DNA from 2 places in the Ruminococcus sp. RTP21358st1_G6_RTP21358_211008 genome. Region 1 is predicted to be linked to the other one. Evidence: riboswitches for the same ligand, from Rfam matches in the RefSeq annotation. Region 1 holds a riboswitch; the other holds the start of a gene.

Region 1 (16,734 bases):
ATTTCATATGCGCAGTTATCGTTTTACAAACCTTATCATTTTCCAGTTTAAAATATTTATCCTTAAAAATTCCATTTCTTCTGGCATAAGGCATGATATCTGCTATTTTAGGGTCATCTGAACGATCTCCCGGTTCCATTCGTCCAAAAATTTCAATATCCCTGTCATTGTTGTATCTGGCCTTATGATTTGAAACCACATCAATTACTCTGCCTTGATTAATATAAGAAATATAATCATTTGTTTCAGTACAATAATTCTTTTCTATTTTGTATCCACTTTCTATCGAGCCGCTTTCTGTAGAGTTTTTCACTCTTGAAGCTTCCAATTTCCTAAGTCCAAATAAAGCATCACCCAGATTATATTCCGGTATCTTTTCGCTAAGTTCAAATATCTCATTGAAGATTTTCTCATTATCAATTCCAAGACAATTACCTATATATATTAGTCTTTCACGATTTTGAGGCACTCCGAAATTCTTTGCATTTAGTATATGGCACTCTACAGAGTACCCGATTGCACGGAAATCATCTTTTACCTGTTCTGCTACAGATTGCATCCCTTTGACATTTTCCATGACAAAAAATTTAGGCTGAACTTTTTTTACTGCTTCAACATAACTTTTATAAAGATGATTTCTCGGATCGTCTATCAGCCTCTGTCTGTTAGCCATACTAAATCCCTGGCAAGGTGGTCCACCAATAACAATGTCAGCACTTCTTCCATCCAGCAATTCATCAAGCTCGTTTACCACATCTTTTATGTTTCCCAATATAATATGGTCTCTGGGTGTCTCCGGATGGTTATGTGCATATGTATCCACACAACAATCCTGGATATCATTTGCCAAGGTAGTAACAAATCCTTCCTGTGTAAATCCTAACGACAACCCACCTGCTCCGCAAAACAAATCTATCATCTTTAGTGAATCATCATTAACATTTTTTCTGGCGTTTTCAATATAAGTATTACAATATTTGCTTACAGGACATTCATAACACTGCTGTACATTTTCATTACATATAACGGATAATCTTCTGAATGCAGTCATAACTTCTGCATCGTTCTTTACCTCGTCCTTATATAATCTGGCCCTTGCATTAAGGAAGTCCTCTTTTACAGTTTTCGTTACTCTTTCAATACAAATTTCTATATTTTCCTGCTCTTTACTATCAAGTCCTGCTTTTACAAACGCAGTAAACTCACATTTATCGTTTTTGTATTCCATATCAGTCTACCCACTCTCCAAGATTTATAAATGTACTCTTTACCGATTGGGCAACAGCTCTTGACACATTAACTGTAACTGCATTCCCAAATTGCTTATACGCCTGGCTGTCAGACACTGGAATCACAAAAGAATCTTCAAATCCCTGCAATCTTGCACACTCGCGCGGCGTAAGTCTTCTTATCCTTCCCTTTTGTGTGACATAATTATCCTGACATGCTCTGTGCATCTTCGCCATAGTTGCACATAAAGGTCTTGCAATCTCAAGATCTATTTCTGATTTTGCTTTATATCCACCAGTTCCATTAGATAATATTGTGGGTAATATTCTATCTGACAAAAAATACTTATTATCAACTTCCGGCTCTAATAAATCCTGTAAAGTTTTTTTAAGTTTTTCTTTTTGCGGAAATATGAATTTTGCATTCTGGTTGTCAAAACACACTATGTAAGTTCTATTTCTTGTCTGTGGTATTCCATAGTCGGCTGAATTTAATATATCACAAAACACATTATATCCGAGCACGTCTTGTAATACTCTGTGTATTTCTTTATATGTTTTTCCATTATTATGAGTCCGTAAAGAGCGGACATTTTCAAGAATAATCGCTTTCGGCTTCTTTCCTCTTTTAATTTTATCATCCACTATTTCTGCTATTCTAAAAAACAAGGTTCCTCTTGTGTCCTCAAAACCTTTTTGTTGTCCCATCATACTAAAGGGCTGGCAGGGAAATCCCCCTATAAGAATATCACAGTCTGGTATAATTTCTAATGGAATTTCATTTATATCTCCTAAAACAATATGATCACCAAAATTAGCCTTATATGTCTGTACCGCGTACTTATCAAAATCATTTGCCCAGACAATATTATAACCGGTATCTGCAAAACCTTTATCAAGTCCTCCAAGTCCGCTGAAGAGTGATACAACATTCATCTATTCTTCCTCCCCAAGCTTATTATTTTTTATGTACTCTCTGATCCATAACCCAATTTCTACAGAAGCAGTTTTTCCTTCTTTACGCAATAATGTCATAAATTCATCTTTTACTGTCGGTTCAATTGATATTTCTATTTTTGCAGTTTTTATTCTTCCTGCAGGTCTTCCGCAATTATTTTTCTTTATATTCGTCATTAAAATTTCCTCCATTTAATATAGGTATTATATAATGTTTTTATCAGGGTGTAAATAGATTCTTTTATATAATTTTCTGTATACACTTTTCATCTTGTTTGCTATAATATATACAAAATTAAAGAAGGGAATATATGCACATGTATAAATTAATTATTGACCTATTAAATAATTTTCTAAATTATATACATATTCCAGATACTCCACTTAATCCAGATGTTTTCCAGGGTGTATTTGTGAAGAAGCTTTCCAATCAGAATATTATAAAAGAGAAACGAAGAATCAGCGCCAATAATACTATTCTAAAAGTCAACCAGACACATATAGATGTCACAGGAGAACAGGCGAAATTATTTTTCTTTGAAGGTCTGAGTAATACTACAACTCCTCCTCAGAGTATTGACATAGATTTATATGATAATAATTTGAGCTATCTTTGTGCTATCAACAATCCTTTAAGCCGTCTCTCTTCAGATGGAAACACATATTTTTTTCGCCATTCAATTGATGTGCCACCTTATCTATCAAATTGGGATTTAACCCTTCACAGTTCTGCATACAAAAAATACGGACACAAGGGCACGCAAGTTCAGATTAATATACCAGATTCGAAAGAATCCTTTACTTTACTCCAAAGATATGCCTTCCAGGACGATGCTCTTGTCATGCTGAGATATGATTATTTGCGCTACCTTGCCATACTCATCCCCTCAGAGTTGTGCAATCACCTATATTCTATTACTGACACACATGGTTCTCATAATATAAACTTTGCAGTACTAAATCCTTCATATAATTCAGCATTAGCAATTCAATTACAACATCAAATCATTTCAAAAGATGTCATGTATGACGATGCTAAAACAATTGCATTGCAAAATACCCTTAATAATACCCCGAATGCTGGAACAGATATTGAAAGAATTGTAAAAACACGCGTTTCACAAGGCTCCTTTCGAAGACTACTTCTTCTTGAACGTCATTACTGCAACCTTTGCAATATTTCCACAACATCGGTATTACGTGCAAGTCACATTAAAGAATGGTCTGAATCTTCCAGAGAAGAACGTATAGATGCAAATAACGGTTTACTTTTATGTGCTAATCATGATGCTTTATTTGACCGCCACCTAATATCATTTAATCCTGATACTGGAAATATATGTATCTCAGAATCAATTGACAATGAACAGCGAAAAGCACTAAGTATTTCAGAATCAACACAGCTTTCTATGGGCGAATGCATGAAATCATATATGCGTATACACTATAAAAAATTTATAGATAAAGAAAATCAATAGTTTCATTATTGCGAGATGTGACCACATACATCTCGCAATATTAATTTGTTTATAACACTCCCTGCTTCCACATTTCTTCCGCCACACTCACATATTCCTTACTATTCTCCACAATCCCAATCTTCTCTTCCCACGTAAGATTTCTCTTAATCTTCGCAGGGCTTCCCATTACCAGGGAGCCGTCTGGGATGATGGTGTTTTTGGTGACAAGGCTTCCGGCGCCGATGATGCAGTCGCTGCCGATTTTGGCTCCGTCAAGGATTATGGCGCCCATTCCGATTAAAGTGCGGTCGCCGATTGTACAGCTGTGAATTACGGCATTGTGGCCTATTGTGACATTGTTTCCAATGTGGACTGGCAGGTCTCGGCTGACGTGGACTGTGCAGTTTTCCTGGATGTTGGTTTCCTCACCGATTACGATTGGCGCGTCATCTCCGCGGATTACACTGTAGTATAGCACACAGCTGTCACGGCCGATTGTTACATCACCGATGATTACGGACTGCTTCGCAATTTTTGCCGTTTTATCTATTTTTACATTCTTATAGTTCATTTGTTGTTCCCCGATCTGATGATATTTTATGGAATGAATATCAATCTATTTTCATTAATAGTAACATACAAAAAAGAGATTGTATATTCTTTCATTAATATACAACCTCTCAATTTCAATTCACAAGTTACTATTCGCTCTTGATCAGCAGCACGCTTCGCAAAGCATAGAAGTTCATTCACATGATTCTGCGCCGAAATTCTCGTTTTTACTGTGAACTTTATTCACCTAAAACGCTTCTCAGAACGTTAACAATAAGCAGTAACTTACTTGTTTCTTTTTCCCTTACCTAAACAATATCCCTGCTACTTTCTCCAGTTCCCGTCGTTCTTCCACATCATCATAGGACTTCTCCCTGTCGTCTAGTCCTTTCACCACATTTATTGAAAAAAGCCCGTCTTTGTTACAGTAGAAGAAAATTCTCTTCACACCGTTGATTTTAAACCTAGCTTCAGCATTTCCTTCTGGGTAGAGTTTAACCATTTGCATGCGGTCTGAGGATGCAGCTGCGATAAAGGAAATGTAATGTTTTTTCGTCATATCATGATCAATGCAGACGAAGTATTCGGCTTCTACTTTTTCGATAAAAATTTTATGATTCTCGTCAGTTTCTTCTGGGACCGCGGGCGCCAACTGCACGCCGTGGCAATGTATGACAGCTTCGCCCATGGTATGGATCACATTGCCGCATACAGGGTAGACGTAAAATTTTGAGCGGAGCATGTTGGCTGACACATTTGCATTACTCACGGTACTGCCAGAGATCAGTTCTGTGACAGATATGGAAAAAGCGTCTGCAATTGGCTCCAGCAGCGTAATATCCGGATAGCCTTTTCCAGTTTCCCATTTGGAAATTGTTTTGTCTGTGACTCCCAGCTTATCAGCAAGCTGTAATTGTGTCATTTTGTTTCTTTCACGTAATTCTTTAATTATGGTTCTTGTAACATATTGGTTCATAATATCTACCTCCATGTGCAGATTCTATAACAAATTTGACTTTTTGAGTACCTACGCAAAGTAGAGTTTCCTACGCTGATAAACTTCTTTCTTATAATTATTGATTTTTTATGTTCATAAAAATTAACAAAAGCACGCTGTTTTGTCAATTTTTATTTACTTTATAAGCTTAACATTTTTATTTACTTTATAAGCAAAACTTTCTCCTCAACCAGATTTTTTATATTTGATTAAGGAGACTAATTTTCGTTTATAGGCAACGCCAAACTTATTTTTCTTCCAAAAACTTTTCTATTTTATCCCAATATACTTCCATCGTCTCATCCCCGCCACAATATATCTCATGCTTCGTCCCAGGCATGTAAACATACTCGCAAGGGGCAACACCGCGCTTCTTGACTTTTGCTGCGAATTTCTGAAGTGCGCGGACGGATACGAAATCGTCTTTTTCGGCCTGAAAAATAAGGAGTGGGGACTGGAGCATCTTCCAGCCGTGGTATCTTAAATACCAGCTCATTTTTATGGAGGCTTTCAGCCAGCCACAGGATGGTGCACAGGTCTGGAGAAACTGTTTTTCTTTTCTCAGGTCGTTGTACCTTATAAATTTAGGTTCAGAGGTGCCGGCGCTGGTTTGGAAGGTGTCGGTTCCGTCGTAAGGTTTCTGGCCTAAGACATAGGACTCTTCCTTTCCCCAAAAGCATTCTGCATGGGCGATCAGTACGGTCAACGGCCAGGGCACACCTCCGGTGAGCGGTTTGATCATAGGCGAGCTTAATATCACTTTATGAAAAAGAGTGGGTTCCCAGGCTGCGGCGATTGCACCGATTGCACCGCCCATGGAGTGGGCAAAAAGGTTCAGGGGCAGGTCTGGATGTGCCTTTTTGATTTTATGACAGATTTTTAGAAAATCACGCACGTAACGTTTCCAGATATCAATATGTACCAATGAGAAATCTGCTGTCAGGCGGTAGCTTTGGCCGTGTCCCATATGTTCTGGCATGTATACATGATAACCAGCCTGTAAAAAATAGTAAATCATCTCCTCATATTTTGGCGCACCTTCTGTGAAGCCGTGGCTGATTACCACCACCCCTTTTGGATCATCTGCCAGATAACGTTTCACATGGATTTTTCCTATAATTCCATTTTTCTCATGGTAAATGTCTTCTGCTCCCGGAATGTACCCATCCCGGCAATGAGCCTTTAAATAAGGTTCCACCTCATTTTTCACAGCATCTAAATATTCGTTTTCCTGTATTATTTTCATTTCAAAACTCCCCTTACAAGCAGCTTATAAAATCATAAAAAACAATCATCACGATTCACACATTCCTGATAACACAACTCATTCAAAAGTATCTTTGAAAAAGGTGTACTGCGACATGTGTTACAATTTACGAGAGTCTTAATACTTTATTACTATCCCCCAATAATCCCATTAATCTTCTTCTCATTATAAAACACCAGAATAATTCCGCCCACCATACAAAACACCGCTGCGCCAAAGGCTGCGATTCTATAACCAGTTCCCTCTCCTGCTCCAATCGTAGAAACAGCAGTAAAGATCAGCATGGAAAGACTCTGGCCCAGTTTGAATGCAAAGGTTCTTGCCGCATAAAACATTCCTTCCCTGTTGCTTCCGGATGTGATGGAATCACTCTGGGCGATATCTGCCACAACCGCCTGGGGCAAAATTCCGAAAATCGCCATCGGCAGCGCTGCCACCACCGTCAGGATCAATCCCTGTACGGTTTCCGGAATAAAGCTCATTTTTCCCATAAATCCTGTATAGAAATAAGCCAAACTGAATACAGCAAATGCAAATAGAATCATCTTTTTCTTACCCAGTTTCGGGGTAAGCTTATTTACCGGAATGTAAAATACCAAAGACAATGCTGTCATCCCCACAAAATACAGGGTTGTCATCGTCTCCGGCAGCTTCAGAAGGCTGGTCACAAAGAAAGGCAGACCTGTCTGAAACATGGTAAGGGCGATCCAGTAAAAAATATCGGAGCCCACAAATTTACAAAATTCTCCATTCTTAAACGTAGCAGTCAGGGAACGAAAAGCAGACTCTTTTGCTGGAACTGTGTCCACGTAATCCTTTTCCCGAATGCAAAATACCGGTATCAGCATGCAGATAAATGCCACCACTGCCATCAGCGTGAAGGTGACACGGATGGCGCCAACACGTCCAAATGCCGGGATAAATGCACCCCAGATAGTTGGTGCCAGGTATGCAACTGCAGTTCCTGCAATGAATGTAAAGGAAATCACCGTAGAAATGTTAAGCCGCTCCTGCTGGGTATGTCCAAGCTCCGGGATCAAGGCATTATACGGTGTACAATAAGCTGTTATGGAAAGGTAATAGGCCAGAACCATCACCAGCAAAAACGCTGCATTGAGCCAGCTTTTCTCATTGATCGGGGACCAGAACACCAGCACTGTGGAAAGTGCCAGAGGCAAGGACGCCCATTTCAGGAATGGAATTCGCCGTCCATCTTTGGCTGTACACCGGTCCGACCAGGACGCGATCATAGGATCTGTAAAAGCATCAAAAATTCTCCCGAAGGCTGTGATTCCTCCGATAATAGTGAAAATGCCAAGCACCACCAGTCCCTGTGGAATAAATACGTTCTGCCCCTGGCTGATGGCGGTTTCATCTGGCTGATAAAAATACACAAGCCAGTTTGAAATGATTCCGGACAACATTGCCCATCCAAACTGACCTGCTGCAAACTGCCATATTTTTGCTGTTGTAAGTTTCTTCATCACGTACTTACCTCCTGCTTCTTTATATAATGATAGTATCATTTTTGTGCCCGCTTCACAATATACGAATCATTACTATTGCACAATTTTCACAGAATTTATTACTGTTTTATAGGTAATAATTTACTTGCAAGTGTTTGAAAAAGGCTTTCTGCAAGATGTGCGTCACAATTTGTGGAAGATTTTATCCGGATGAGGGCGCCATAGCGGGCAGCAACCGAATTCGGGTAGAATATACCGCAAAGTGGGCGTGCAGATTGCGGATTTTATTCAGCATTCCACAGCCACTTTAATTACGCCATCTCTCTTATTTTCAAAGAGCTCATACGCTTCCTCAATTCTGCAGAGCAGATAGGTATGTGTGAGCACAGGCTTAGGCTTCTCCATTCACTGTCTGCCATCCGGAACTTTCATGGTAAATATAAAAGCAAGTGAACTAAGCAGCAGCATATAAGGATACAGCAGCATTGGAAGTATATCAAATGCACTGACCACTTCTCCTAAACTGGCTGCAGCAGAAACAGCAACCAGCATTTGCGCTCCGTACGGTAAAATACCCTGAAAAATACAGGAAAATGTATCCAGGATAGAAGCAGCTTTTCTGGCGCTGATACCGTAATCCTTTGACATTTCTTTTGCAATCGGGTTCGCCATAACGATCGCAACTGTATTATTGGCAGTTGCAATATCCATTAGCCCAACTAACAGTCCCATTCCCAGGAGCCCGCCTTTTTTTCCTTTAAACACTTTCTTTATCCAGTATAATAAAGCGGAAAATCCACCATACTCCTTGATCAGGGCACAGATTGCAGCTACCAGAATCGCAACCATACTGGTTTCAAACATCCCGGCAGCACCGGTTCCCATATTTCCGATCAGGTCTGTGGGTGCTATCATTCCTGTTGCAATCATAATAACTGAGCCACTTAGAATACCTGTAATCAGCACGAAAAATACATTAAATCCGATGATTCCACCTATAAGAACCAGAATATAAGGAATGATCTGTATTAAATCATATTTTTCTTCGATGAATCCACCATTATAATTTTTAACAGACAAAACCAGCAGAATAATAATGCTGGCAATAGCAGCTGGCAGTGCAATAAAGAAATTCTCCTTAAATTTATCTTTCATTTCACAGCCTTGTCCATTACATGCAGCAATGGTTGTGTCTGATATAAATGACAGATTATCTCCAAACATGGCGCCGCTCATGACGGAACCAATACAAACCGGCAGTGCAAATCCGGATACTCTTGCCACTGCAACTCCAATTGGAACGATCAGCGTAATTGTTCCTACAGAGGTACCCATTGCAAGAGAAACAAAACAGCTGACCACAAAAAGCACAACAACTGCAAACTGAGGCGGAACCAGTGACAAAATAAAATATGCAACACTGTTTGCAGATGTTCTTCCGACTATACCTACAAAAATACCTGACAGCATAAAAATTATGATCATTGTAATAATGTTAGGATCACTGATTCCCATCCCCATAACTTCCAGCTTATCATCCAATTTAAGCTCGCGGTTCTGTATACAGGCAACAAGTAATGCAACCAGAAATATAACGACAACGGGAATTTTATAAAATCCCATCTCGATATCCAGACCATACTCAAATAATATGCCAAGCCCCAGATACAAAACAACAAACACTACTATAGGAAGCAGTGCTTTTCCATTTCTTTTTTCATTTTTCCTCATCCTACATTTTTCTCCTTCTTCGTTATAGTACTAATAGTACCATTTTTGTGCCGGCTTCACAATAGCACGTCAACTGGATATTTTACATAAAAAGTCCCGGCAGGCTTCTGCTTCTGAGCGCTCAAACTCAGGTAGTATGAAACCTGCCGGGAAGTTTTATTTTCATCAACCGAAAAACTACAGCTTGCTGATAATCTGTCTCTTATATTCCAAAAATTCTTCTGACAATGCAAAATCCGCTGCCCTTGGTTTTCTCTCCTGGATCACGATCTCATCTTTGATGGTTCCCGGAGTTCCGTTCAGGATGTAAATCCTGTCGGACAAAAGAATGGCCTCGTCAATATCATGGGTGATAAACAAGGTGGACAGATCAATATGCTGCATAACCTCCAGATACCACTTATGCACACTGGCCTTGGTCAGCGTGTCCAAGGCACTGAAAGGCTCATCCAGAAGGGCAACTCCGCTGGAACTTAAATAAGTTCGAAGCAAAGCCGCACGCTGTCGCATACCGCCGGACAGCTGGCTTGGATACTGATACTGGGTGCCTTCCAGACCAAATTCTGCAAAAAGCGGATTGGCCTTTTCCCTGGCTTCTGCTTTCTTCACGCCTTTCAGTACAAGGGGAAGTGCTACATTGTCGATCACTTTCTTGTGAGGAAGGAGAAGATCCTTCTGCAGCATGTAGCTGATGCTTCCAGGTGTGGAAGTCACATCCTGATCTTTCAGATAGACCTTTCCTTCATCAGGCGGGATAATACCGGAAAGCACATTGAACAATGTGGTCTTTCCGGAACCGCTGACTCCCAGAAGGGAAACCAGCTCACCCTGCTCCAGATGAATGGAAATGTCCTCCAAAACTTTTTTTTCACCGTATGTTTTTGAAATATGTTCTGCTCGTAAAATTACTTTATTTTGTTCTGATGACATATTCGTTCCTTATACACAGCGCTACTTCCATAACCAGTTCCATTTTCCGCAATAATTGGGGTAAATTTGCCTGACAGAATAGCTCTATGCGTTAATTTCTTTCTCTTTCATTCCTTACTGTGGAAGATACTCGTTAGAAAATCCGACTCCAGTAAGATCCTTGTCGCAAAGCTGGTTCTCATACAGCCATTTGTAGAATGCATTCCATCTGTCTGCATCAATTACGCCCCAGCTTTCTGCATCGTCAATGTATTTTGTGGAAAGGAATTCCTGGCTCTTCTTTACAAGATCTTCAGCATCCTTCAGAGAGCCTGTATTATCGCCGTCAATGAGGATCTGTGCTGCCTCATCCGGATTCTCTGCTGCAAACTCATATCCCTTTGCAGTTGCTTCCATAAATGCTTTCGCCTGATCCGGATTCTCAGCAAGATAGTCGTTATTTGCAATGATAACCGGTGTGTAGTAGTCAAATACAGGATTGATATCAGAGAATGCAAAATAGTCGCAGTCTACACCTTCTACGTCAGCATTGATTCCGCCCCAGCCCTGGAATACCCAGATGGCATCCGTCTGCTTGGCAGCAAGTGCTGCAGGCTCATCTGTAATATCATTAGGGATCAGGGTAACCTGGCTGAAATCTCCACCGTCACCATTTACAACATTTTCCAGCATAGCAAGCTCGATTGGGGAATCCCATGTGGAATAGGTTTTTCCGGTAAGTCCGGCTGGTTTGTCAATTCCGTCACCTTTTCGGGAAAGGATTCCGGAGGTGTTGTGCTGAATGATTCCTGCAACTGCTGTGATTCCAAGAGGCTCGTCAAGTGCAAGGGAAGCAGCCATGGTATCCTGGGCTTCGATTGCAAACTGAGCCTGACCTGCTGCGCACATAAGGGCTGCACCATTTTCCGGTGGCTGAACGATTTCTACATCAAGACCAGCTTCTTCGTAGTAGCCTTTTGCCTGTGCTACATAAAGTCCGGTGTGGTTGGTATTCGGTGTCCAGTCCAGGCAGAATGTGATTTTCTCCTGTGCACCATCTTCTGCGTATACACCTGTAGGAACTGCAAGCACCATAGCTGCCGCTGCAACTGGTGCGATTACTTTTTTCAGATTCTTATTCATTATTTTTCTCCTTTTCTACCTGCAGCCATGGCATTGTGATCCGGCTGACAATATTTACTGCCAGAAGAAGTAAAAGGCTGATGATCACAATGAAGATAATGACTGCAAACATTTTATCAAAAGAATATGCTTTTTTTACACGGGTCATATAAACACCAAGTCCGTTAAATCCACCCAGCCACTCAGAAACAACTGCTCCTACAACTGCATAGGAAGCAGATATTTTCAGCCCGGAAAAAAACTGGGGCAAAGCACCTGGAAATTTCACATGGCGGAAAATCTGTGCCCGGCTGGCTCCCATGGCCTTCATCAGACGAATGGCATCCGGATCCACACTTTTATATCCATCCAGCAGTCCGATTGTAATTGGGAAAAAAGTGGTGATCACAACCAGAGTGATCTTCGGTGCCATTCCAAATCCCATCCAAAGCACCAGAATTGGCGCAATGGCAATGGTCGGTATGGTCTGCGTAATGATCATGATCGGATAAAATGCCTGATCCATTACACGGAACCGATCCATCATAGTTGCAAACACAAATGCCAGCGCGATTCCAATGAGAAGTCCGTAAAAGGATTCCAGCAAAGTGAATTTCGCATGGAAAAGTATGGTTGGCAGATCGCCAAACAGGGCTGTCAGCACTGCTACCGGAGATGGAAGCATGTAGGAGGGAACAATTCCCGAAATGCTTACCACTTCCCAGCCAAGCAGAATCACGGCCATGGCTGCAATTGGAGGTATCTTACTGGTGATGTTTGGTAACTTTCTTTTCAATGGTAAGTACATCCCCTTCTGGTTTATATGCAATTTTAACATATACGCTCATAGCCTTGCAGCCTGCGCGCTCAGCTACATGCTGACACTCTTTTACAATATCCATCAGCTGGTCGTAATCACCTTCAATGGTGGTCTCAAATGGTCCTACATAATAGTTCAGACCAGTGGATCTGATGTAGGCGATCACCTCGTCTACAATGCGGATAACTTCCTCTTCATCCTGTACATTTGGCAGTACCTGAATTGCTACACTTGCGTTCATTTTCTTTTCCTCCTATTTTCTGTCCCATAAACAGGACTTTGCGTTAAAAATCGAATAAGAACCATTCTTGAAACTGTGACGGAACTGAACAGGCTCTGTCAGTCAGTATGAAAAAAGAGCACCTGCCATCCAGACAAATGCTCCTAATTACATCGTTAAACACTTCCTACACTGGCATGATCCAACAGGTTAAAAGGGTCTAAGGACTACCTTACTCTCAGCTTCTCAATTGAAACTCCCCTGGTCTTTATTCAGATTTCGTTGCTTATTATAATACACCTTTCTTCAAATTACAAGAAACTATTTTTATCTCAATTATATTTTACATACCCTTAACAGAATTGTACTGCTCGCAGTCTGACCAGCACGCTCTAATTAATATTCCCATTTCATCAGAATTCGTAAAAAAAATCTCCCTGCATATCACAGTTATTTCCTGCAGAATATATAATAAATCTACAGATTCTCAAAGGCAGCCTGAATACTGTCATAGTGCAGGAATTTTCCCTGGGCTGCAAATTCCTTGATCTGATTCAGAGTGGCAAACATGTGGCCGTCTGTCTCTTCTTCCTGAAGGTGTAGATCTTCTTCTTTCACATCCATCACAAAGCGGTAAACATCTACGAAATAGTTGTCTCCCTCCCCTGGATTCTCTCTTTTGTAAGTAAAAAGATAGCCGCCCTGCGCACCGCTTACATCAAGGCCTGTCTCCTCTTTCACTTCGCGGAGTACAGCATCATAAGAAGATTCCCCTGCCTGTGCTGCACCGCCGGAAACTTCCCACCAGCCTGGTGCCCAGGCTTTTGTCATCACACGTTTGGTAATGAGAAACGTACCATCTGGTCTTGCCACTACTCCAAGTACGGTGAGATGGTATTCCCCGTCTTTTAAGCACCAGTCGTTTCGCTTCATGGTGCGGCCTGTAGGTTTCTTGTTAATATCATAGATGTCCCAGAATTCCAATTTTTATCACTCCTGTTATATGTTTCTCTTGTATATTTTTATATTATGATTATTTTGCGAATATTGTTATCGAATATAATAATTCATCTTTTCTATTTCAGAAGTTCCTCCACCATCTCTCTGGTATACTCTACCTTCTCTACATGGTTGACCTCGATCTGATACAGTGCATTTGCCGCAATGTGCTCTGCTGCCTGCTCCAGATCACGAATACCTGAAGTATTGGAATAACGCTGGATGATTGCCTCCAGCGCCCCCTCTGTGATAATGCACTCACTCTCTTCCATATGCATTCTCTTAAGAACTTTCGGAAGAGAGAATCTGGAAAAGATTACTTTCTTCTCCTCAGCTGTATAATCCGGAATATCAATTACTGCGAATCTGGACATCAGCGGTGCACTGATCTGGTCACGGTCATTTGCAGTAGCAATTGGATAAACACCGCCAGTTGGGATCATACACTCCATATAGTTATCTGTAAATCCAAGATTGTCCAGAAGGGTAAGAAGTACGTCTGCCGGATTTCCATTTCCTTTGCCGGAATTTGCCTTATCAAGCTCGTTAATAATAAATACCAGATTAGAGGCACCAGCCATGGAAAATGCCTCCATAATAATTCCGGGCTTTGCATTTGCGTAAATACGGGGGCTTCCGGTAAGCTGCTTAGAGTCGTTAATTGAGCTCATGTCCAGCGTAGTCCACGGAAGTTTCAGGATTCTTGCAACTGCATAGGCTATCTGGGATTTGCCAGTACCGGCAGGTCCGATCAGAAGAAGTCCGTAGGCCGGAAGGGTATGTGTACGGTTGATCTGGATAATCGTCTCGATAATACGTTGTTTCACACGCTCCATTCCATAAAGCTCTTCATCCAGGATTCTCCTTGCCTCAACAGGATCGATTGCTTCAAAATAATTGTTCTTCCACTGGATATTCAACATAATAGAAAGAGCCCTCTGTGCATGATGGCGCTCTTCCTGGGAAACTTCACTGGATCTTGCCACTGCCAGATTTCTTCTGGTCCAGAGTCTGATATTATCCGGCAGTGTTTTGCCTGCGCAGGTCATAAAATCGGTAATACTCTGAATGCTGGTAAGCTTCATCTCATCACCGTTTTCCTCCTGTTCCTCATCCTCTTCTGCCTCAGCAGGTGCATTACTCTCCAGAAGTCTCTCAATCATAAACTGCAGAAAGCCATCCTCTGCAGAAAGCTTTGTGCCGCCGCCAAAAGCAGTTTCGCGAATGCGGTATACCGCATATCCGTCCTCCCTGTTAGTACCAGACAAACGTACATTGATCCTGCTGTCTCCCAGCCATTTCAAAAGACTGGTAAATCTGGAATCAATTTTCACCACATCTGCTGTATGGTTACCGTCTTCTTCCTTAAAATCAAAAGCAGTACGGTTTACCGGATTGGTAAACACACCGCAGGAATGATGTTTCCACTGTCTCTCTTTATTGTCAAGCACCATGATCGGCTGCTCCGGTGAAGGCTTCGTATGGCTGCTGTGAAATGTTGTGTAAGTACACTTTGCCTCCGCTTTACTTGCAGAAGCACCGCTGAAATCAAATACTGGCATAGCTTTTTCCTCTTTCCTGTGTATTTAAAGGGATATATTTCTCTAATTTCTCTTATCTACTATAACAACATTTTTCTCTAATGTCCAGAATGAGTTGGCCTGTTTCATAATGCAGCATTGTCTTGTATTATTGTTCACTTTGTGACCAGTAACTATCTTATTTTTTATATATCTTGGCATTTCTTAGTTTTTTACAAAAAATCTCTTGCCAAAATGGAGAAATTCGTGTATTCTATTATACGGACTACTTTTCAACAATTTGATTTTCACTTAACATTTGATATATATTTCTGATTTTTAGTGCGCAGACACCATAGTCCCTCCCAAAGCTTCTAATGGAATACTGCAATCTAAAAATAAAAGACTCCCGGGCGCTCTAGAGCGTGTCTGAAAAAGCTTTCTGTAAGATTTTTCAAACAGGCTCAAGTGTTCCGGGAGTTTTTCTATTCAATTATGCCAGACTTAACAGCTGCTTTCCTTCTGTCAGTCTTTCTTCAAACTGCTCATAGAAATCTCTGCCCACTTCATATGTTTTCATATAAAAACGATTCACCACATATAAATTCAGATTTTTGATCAGCTGGGCATCTGTGGCATTATAAAGAACCTCCTGCACATCCAGCAAAAAATAATGCCAGTCAGCTACAAACTTTTCATACTGGCGAAGATCCGGAGTGTCGATCCATTTCTTTACCTTGATCTTGCTCCGGCTTGTCTTCTTACATTCATGGATCTGCAGAAAATACTTAAATCCTCCATTTTCATAGAAACGTCCCAATGGGAAAAGTCTGCAGAAACCAGGACGGAAGTCATGGATGCTGCACCGTCCCTGTTCATTCAGGAAAACACAACATTGGTTTTTTCCACTCATGCAAAGATGAGGCAGAATGTTCCCATCCATGGCATCAAACTGGATCAGCCCTGCGCTTACCAGTTCCTGCGGTGTTTTTCCCAGATTCGTACACAGGCGGTACACATCCATGGGATCCAGCACAACTGAATCCCCCATTCCCTCACAGCAGTCATGACATCCTGCACAATCCTGGCAGTCTGCCTTTACCATATCGTTTAATTCATAAAGTCTTCCGTCGGAAATCTCTTCCAAAGATACTTCTCGGCGCATATGCAAATTCCTCTTTCTTTTATTTTTTTGTGGACAAACAAGGTTACGGTTCACTTCGCGATGCACAGAAATCATGCATTCCCATGATTTCCCGCTGAGATTCCCGTTTTTTCTGTAAACGATATTCACAAAAAACGTCTCGCGGAACATTGCCAGTGAACAGTAATATAACATGCTGCCATCAACAGCATCTCCGTATTATCTATCCTCTGTATTTACAGCTTAATTCCAGACAATGCCTGTGCAAAAGCATTATTCACCGGCTCATTTGCCTCCTTCTGCTGCCTGCGCAGATAGTTCTGCACATCACGCTTGCCTAC
Region 2 (5,512 bases), on a different contig from region 1:
GGAAATCGGTAATGTTGTCCATTGGATATACAATTGCAGCAATTGTTCCGATGATGGTTACGGCAATTGCGGCATATTTTCCATTAATTTTGGAAAATACAGATTCAGATGAAATTCCGGCGGAGTAAGCATCCAGGAATGTGGTGGTAACAGTGGAAAATACAATGATCAGAAGGCCTGCAATTCCCAGTCCGGCTTTCACCATAATCTGAGCAATGTCGGATTCACCGGTATAAATCGCTGCACCCATACCGATTACATACATCCAGCAGCTTACAAGACCGTAAACAATAGAGCTTACAGCAGTTGCTTTCACTGGCTCCTTCGCCTCGCGGGTATAATCACTGATCAGCGGCAGCCAGGACAGTGGCATTGCAACAGAAAGCTCAACCGCAGCACCAAAGGACATGGCTTCCTCGCCAATGGCAAGTGCAGTCCCGCCATCAAAGAAGATGAGCTTGCAGAGTACCAGTGTAAGGATAAAAAGTGCTGCCATAGCGATGGTGTTGATTTTTCCAAGGTTTGTGATGCCGATAAAAATCCACAGTACGATCAGTGCACCGATTACCAGACACCATACCCAGCTTCCGGTATGTAACACACCGTTTGCGGCCAGAGCTCCGTCGTAGATCATAATGGCAGTCCAGCCAACCAGCTGAAGTACGTTCAGGAAGGAGAAGAAAATCCCGCCTTTTTCCCCAAAGCTCATTTTTACGGTTTCCATTGCACTGCGGCGTGTTTTTCCGCCAATTACTCCGGCGAGGAAAAGCATGGTACAGCCAATAATATGTCCGATGATAATGGCAAGAAGACCTTTTCTAAAGCCAAGTGAGGCAAAATAGGTTCCAGTGAGGATTTCCGCCAGGGAAACACCAGCGCCAAACCAGATCAGGCCGTTTTCAAAAATGGAAGTACGTTTTTCGGTCATGTTATTTCGCCTCCTTATCTGGTGTCGGTTTTACGGTTGAGAGTTCAGAATCTGCAGTGACAGAGGCTGCTTGTTTTGCTGACACGCCTGATTCCCCATTTGTGAAGACAGCGGCTTCTGCCGTAATCTCGTCATGTGACAGTGTGAATTCATTTTTTATTGCAAATCCGTGATCCATAGGACCACTGCCTTTTCCAAGATCCAGCATAGCAGCAAGTGCTCCGGAAATATATTTCTTTGCCCTCTCCACGGAAGTATCCAGGTCAAATCCCTTTGCCAGATTAGAAGCAATGGCACTGGATAAGGTACATCCTGTTCCGTGAGTGTTTGGATTGTTGATCCGCTTTCCCTGGAACCATTTGTAATTGCCTTCGCGCCACAGAAGGTCATTGGCGTCATTCAGCTGATGACCACCCTTGCAAAGCACTGCACAGCTGTATTTCTCCCCGATGGCAGCAGCGGCTTTGATCATATCCTCGGCAGTTTCTATTTTCATTCCGGACAGAACCTCTGCCTCCGGAATATTCGGTGTCAGGACTGTGGCCATTGGAAGAAGCTGACTTTTAAGGGCTTCAATGGCTTCATCATTGATCAGCTTGGCTCCGCTTGTAGCGACCATAACCGGGTCTACTACAATGTTCTTTGCTTCATACTGGCGAAGTTTTTTCGCAATGGTTTCAATCAATGCGCTGGAAGATACCATTCCAATCTTCACTGCATCCGGATAAATATCTGTAAAAATATTATCCAGCTGGTCGGCCAGAAATTCTGGCGTTGCTTCCATAATACCTGTTACACCGGTAGTATTCTGTGCGGTAAGTGCGGTAATCGCACTCATGGCATATACTCCATTGCTGATCATTGTCTTGATATCAGCCTGGATACCGGCGCCTCCGCTGGAGTCACTTCCAGCGATTGTTAATGCTGTTCTCATAATTTTCTTCCTTTCTCTTGGCCTTGTTTGAAGCAGTTTCCACGAGTTATGAGTTATAACGTGAAAAAATCTTTTTACAAACCGGCACTGTTGTTATGTATGCATTAATTTTATATAGCGTCCGAAAGTGGTGCCCCCAGCCGAACGCTGCATTGCTGCCATATGAAAAAAGAGACACCCCAATGAGGTGTCTCCGAAAAAAATCAAACCCATGATGACTTCCTACGGCGGCATTATCCGCATCAGGTAAAAGGGTCGAAATTCACAATTTCCTCTCAGCCTGTGTACAAGCTCCCCTGTTCTTTTGTTATTATAGTAATAATGGGAAAAATTGTCAATAAGGTGTTGGAATACAATAAATACCAAGCGTGAAAATCGTTTACGCTAACTCCACAACCAGCACCTGATATCCATGCAGCTTAACTGAATTTCCATCCAGAACCATATCCGGGTAGTTATTGATCAGCACCTTTTTGCATTCTGATGGAAGTGTAATTTCCTGCTCATCCCACTGATAATTGCCAACCACAAGTAAAGTTTTATCTCCTTTACGGTAGTATGCCATTAAATTATGCCGGTCTTCCATAAATGGCTCCAGAGCACCATACACAACGGTTTCTTTATATTCCGGATCCTTGCGAAGAGCGATCAGTTTCTTATAGAAATTAAGTACGGAATTTGGATCAATCGTCTCTTTTTCCACATTAATTGCGGTATAATTGGAATTTACCCGAAGCCACGGTGTACCAGCTGTAAATCCGGCATTTTCTTCACCAGTCCACTGCATGGGGGTACGGGCATTGTCGCGGCTGCGGCGGGCAACAGCTTTCAAAGCTGCTTCCGGGGTAAGTCCGGCGTCAAGTGCAACTTTATATTCATCCAGAGTTGAAATATCATCTACCTCGTCAATAGATTTGAACGGGATATTTTCCATGCCAAGCTCCTGTCCCTGATAAATAAAGGGAAGTCCACGAAGCATGAAATTCAATGCCGCCAGCATTTTTTTGCTTGTGTCACAGCAATCACCTTCTGGAATATAGTGACTGACACCGCGAGGCTCGTCATGATTCTCGATAATATTGGAAACAAATCCGAAATCCCCCATTTTGGCCTGTGTCTCAAAACAGCAGCGCTTGTAGTCGTCAGGTGTGATTTCTTTGCAATCGTACCAGCCTTTCTCAGAACCTCCGAAAATGGTTTCGTTAAAGTCGAACATAGAAGAAAAATAACCATTGTTTCCAATAAAATCCGGGAGCTCTTCGTCTTTTGCGTTGAAAACCTCACCTACGGAAAAAGCATCGTGAGGCTTGAAGGTGCGGTCACGCATTTCTCCAAGAAATTCTCCGATTCCGGAAGCTTCCTCCAGCATTTTATTAATGCTGCAGAGTCCGTCCTCACGATCAGGCTCATAATCATGCATAGGAAGAGCTTTTTTGATATTAATGATAGCATCAATGCGGAAACCGCCAAGACCCTTGTCCAGCCACCAGTTAATATTTTTATATACTTCCTCACGGAGCTCTGGATTTTCCCAGTTCAGGTCAGGCTGCTTTTTATGAAAAACATGAAGGTACTGTTTGTTGGTGCCAGGCAGATCCTCCCATACCGAACCTCCGAAATAGGAGCGCCAGTTAGTAGGAAGCTTACCATCTTCTTTGTCTCTTAAATAGAAGAAACGGCCGTATTTTCCATCCGGATCTTTACAGGCTTTTTTAAACCATTCGTGCTCATCAGAGCAGTGGTTTACAACCAGATCCATGACAATATACATGTCCCGCTTCTTTGCTTCTGCGATAAGGCGGTCCATATCCTCCATAGTTCCGAATCGCGGGTCAATGTCGTAATAATCGGAAATATCGTATCCCTGGTCGGCAAGAGGGGAGCGATAGCAGGGGGAAAGCCAGACAATGTCAACCCCCAGCTCCTTTAAATAATCCAGTTTCTCAATAATTCCCGGCAGATCGCCGATTCCATCACCGTTTGTGTCATAAAAGCTTTTCGGATAAATCTGATAGGCTACTTTATCCTGCCACCATTTTTTTTTCGTGCTATTCATTTATGTCTCCTTATATATAATGATTATCTTTGAACTAAGTACATTATACATACATGAAAAAGAAAATACTTCCCTTAATTTGATTAAAAAATACGAAATTTTGACCAGAGATTGTTTGGAAAATCATTTCGTACATAGGGGGGCAAGCGTGTTTTATAAGGAAGGATTCTCAATCCCCTGGCTGTGTTTCCGATATTGCAGAGGTGTGGTTCCTGTATATTTGCGAAATTCTCTGAGAAAATTCCCCATATTGTTATAACCACAGTCCAGACATATCTCGGTCACTGGAAGACTGCTGTCTTTTAATAAACGTACTGCCTGGCGGATGCGATATTCATTCAGGTATTCTATGGGAGACATGCCGATTGCTTTTTTAAAAAAACGGCAAAAGTATTGCTCATTGAGTCCGATCAGGGATGCCAGATCGCGGATATAAATTTTTTCCTGGTAATGGTCGCGGATGTAAGTGATTGTGGTTTTTATGGTCTCGACCCTGTGGTCATCAGATTTTTCAGTCTGGGAAAAAAGCTGGCGATTGGAAAAATCTGCAAAAATATTTAACAGGGAAGCCTTGATCAGAAGCTGATCTGCCAGGCCGACAATGGCATTTCCAGAAGCGCGGAATAAATTTATATGTAAGGAATCATGAAGCTCTTCCAATTGTTCAGAAAAGCTGCAGCGGTAAAATGCGTTAGTGATGTTCTGGAACTGCTCCTTTATAATAGGAAAAACAGGATGGTTTGCAGAAATACATCTTGGAAAAATCAGACGTCCGTTTTGCAATGGCTGGACAAGCTGAGTCTGAACCGTATCGTAAAAAGGAGAGCAGAGCAGTTCCGGTTGGAAAACGACAGCGTATTCCATGGAGACTTCTTTTGAGCGTGCACGTATGCTGTGCAGTTCGCCGGGATTAATAAAATAAAAACATTCTGAAGATACATCAAATGTTTCCATATTAATATCTAAGGTGAAGGTTCCACCGGGAAAGTAAATAATCTCGACCTCCTCGTGCCAATGGTGCTTGACTAGGATTCCGTGTCCGCTTAGTTTTAAACGGTAAAAAGCACAGGGAAAAGCCTGGGAGCCATGAGGATTTGTTTCTTTTAATGCTGGTGATTGCTGTTGATACATAGAAACCTCCAAACTGGGGAAAGGGTATAAAATAATGAATTTGTTATATGTATTGACGCTATCATGTCTGAGGGCGAAAGTCAATGATTGAAGAAAAAGGATCTTGAAAATAATGTTATAAAAAAATATAAATTTTTTTGTAAAAAGTGCTTGACGATTCCTTACGGCAGTGGTATAGTAAACAAGCTGTCGCAAGGAATTGCTTCTGAAATACTGAAAAATAAAATAGTTTTCAGAAAATTTGAATTAACTATTGACAAATGACTGAACTTATGGTAAAGTAATCAAGTCGCTTGAACAGAACGACAGAAACATACAACTTTATACAGCTTCTTGAAGATCTGAAAAACTTTTGGAAAAAAGTGCTTGACAAGATCTGAAAGATATGATAAAGTAAACGGGCTGTCGCAAAGAGATGACAGACAAACAACCTTGATAACTAAACAGTGAAACACATACGATT

The links. A riboswitch is a leader RNA that binds a small molecule or an ion and turns the genes downstream of it on or off. The one in region 1 is predicted to bind thiamine pyrophosphate.
Region 2: it holds a riboswitch for thiamine pyrophosphate, as region 1 does, so the genes downstream of both, thiD (bifunctional hydroxymethylpyrimidine kinase/phosphomethylpyrimidine kinase) here and AB5Z12_RS17670 (thiamine-binding protein) in region 1, are expected to answer to the same signal.

Annotation. Positions count from the first base shown of each region.
Region 1 covers NZ_JBDGDM010000056.1:11,573-28,306, forward strand. The annotation lists gene AB5Z12_RS17600 (DNA cytosine methyltransferase) at 1-1,228, opposite strand, end outside; gene AB5Z12_RS17605 (DNA cytosine methyltransferase) at 1,230-2,165, opposite strand; gene AB5Z12_RS17610 (antitoxin) at 2,166-2,363, opposite strand; gene AB5Z12_RS17615 (HNH endonuclease) at 2,504-3,664, shown strand; gene AB5Z12_RS17620 (gamma carbonic anhydrase family protein) at 3,714-4,217, opposite strand; gene AB5Z12_RS17625 (helix-turn-helix domain-containing protein) at 4,503-5,174, opposite strand; gene AB5Z12_RS17630 (alpha/beta fold hydrolase) at 5,443-6,441, opposite strand; gene AB5Z12_RS17635 (MFS transporter) at 6,594-7,946, opposite strand; gene AB5Z12_RS17640 (DUF6783 domain-containing protein) at 8,048-8,140, opposite strand; gene AB5Z12_RS17645 (DUF6783 domain-containing protein) at 8,105-8,239, shown strand; gene AB5Z12_RS17650 (Na+/H+ antiporter NhaC family protein) at 8,334-9,659, opposite strand; gene AB5Z12_RS17655 (ABC transporter ATP-binding protein) at 9,837-10,589, opposite strand; gene AB5Z12_RS17660 (ABC transporter substrate-binding protein) at 10,704-11,711, opposite strand; gene AB5Z12_RS17665 (ABC transporter permease) at 11,704-12,486, opposite strand; gene AB5Z12_RS17670 (thiamine-binding protein) at 12,455-12,751, opposite strand; TPP riboswitch at 12,897-13,003, opposite strand; gene AB5Z12_RS17675 (NUDIX domain-containing protein) at 13,208-13,714, opposite strand; gene AB5Z12_RS17680 (AAA family ATPase) at 13,807-15,291, opposite strand; gene AB5Z12_RS17685 (YkgJ family cysteine cluster protein) at 15,743-16,414, opposite strand; partial or broken gene AB5Z12_RS17690 (DNA topoisomerase) at 16,630-16,734, opposite strand, start outside.
Region 2 covers NZ_JBDGDM010000091.1:490-6,001, forward strand. The annotation lists gene cytX (putative hydroxymethylpyrimidine transporter CytX) at 1-928, opposite strand, end outside; partial or broken gene thiD (bifunctional hydroxymethylpyrimidine kinase/phosphomethylpyrimidine kinase) at 1,074-1,862, opposite strand; TPP riboswitch at 2,065-2,170, opposite strand; gene AB5Z12_RS20505 (alpha-glucosidase) at 2,242-3,918, opposite strand; gene AB5Z12_RS20510 (AraC family transcriptional regulator) at 4,072-5,049, opposite strand.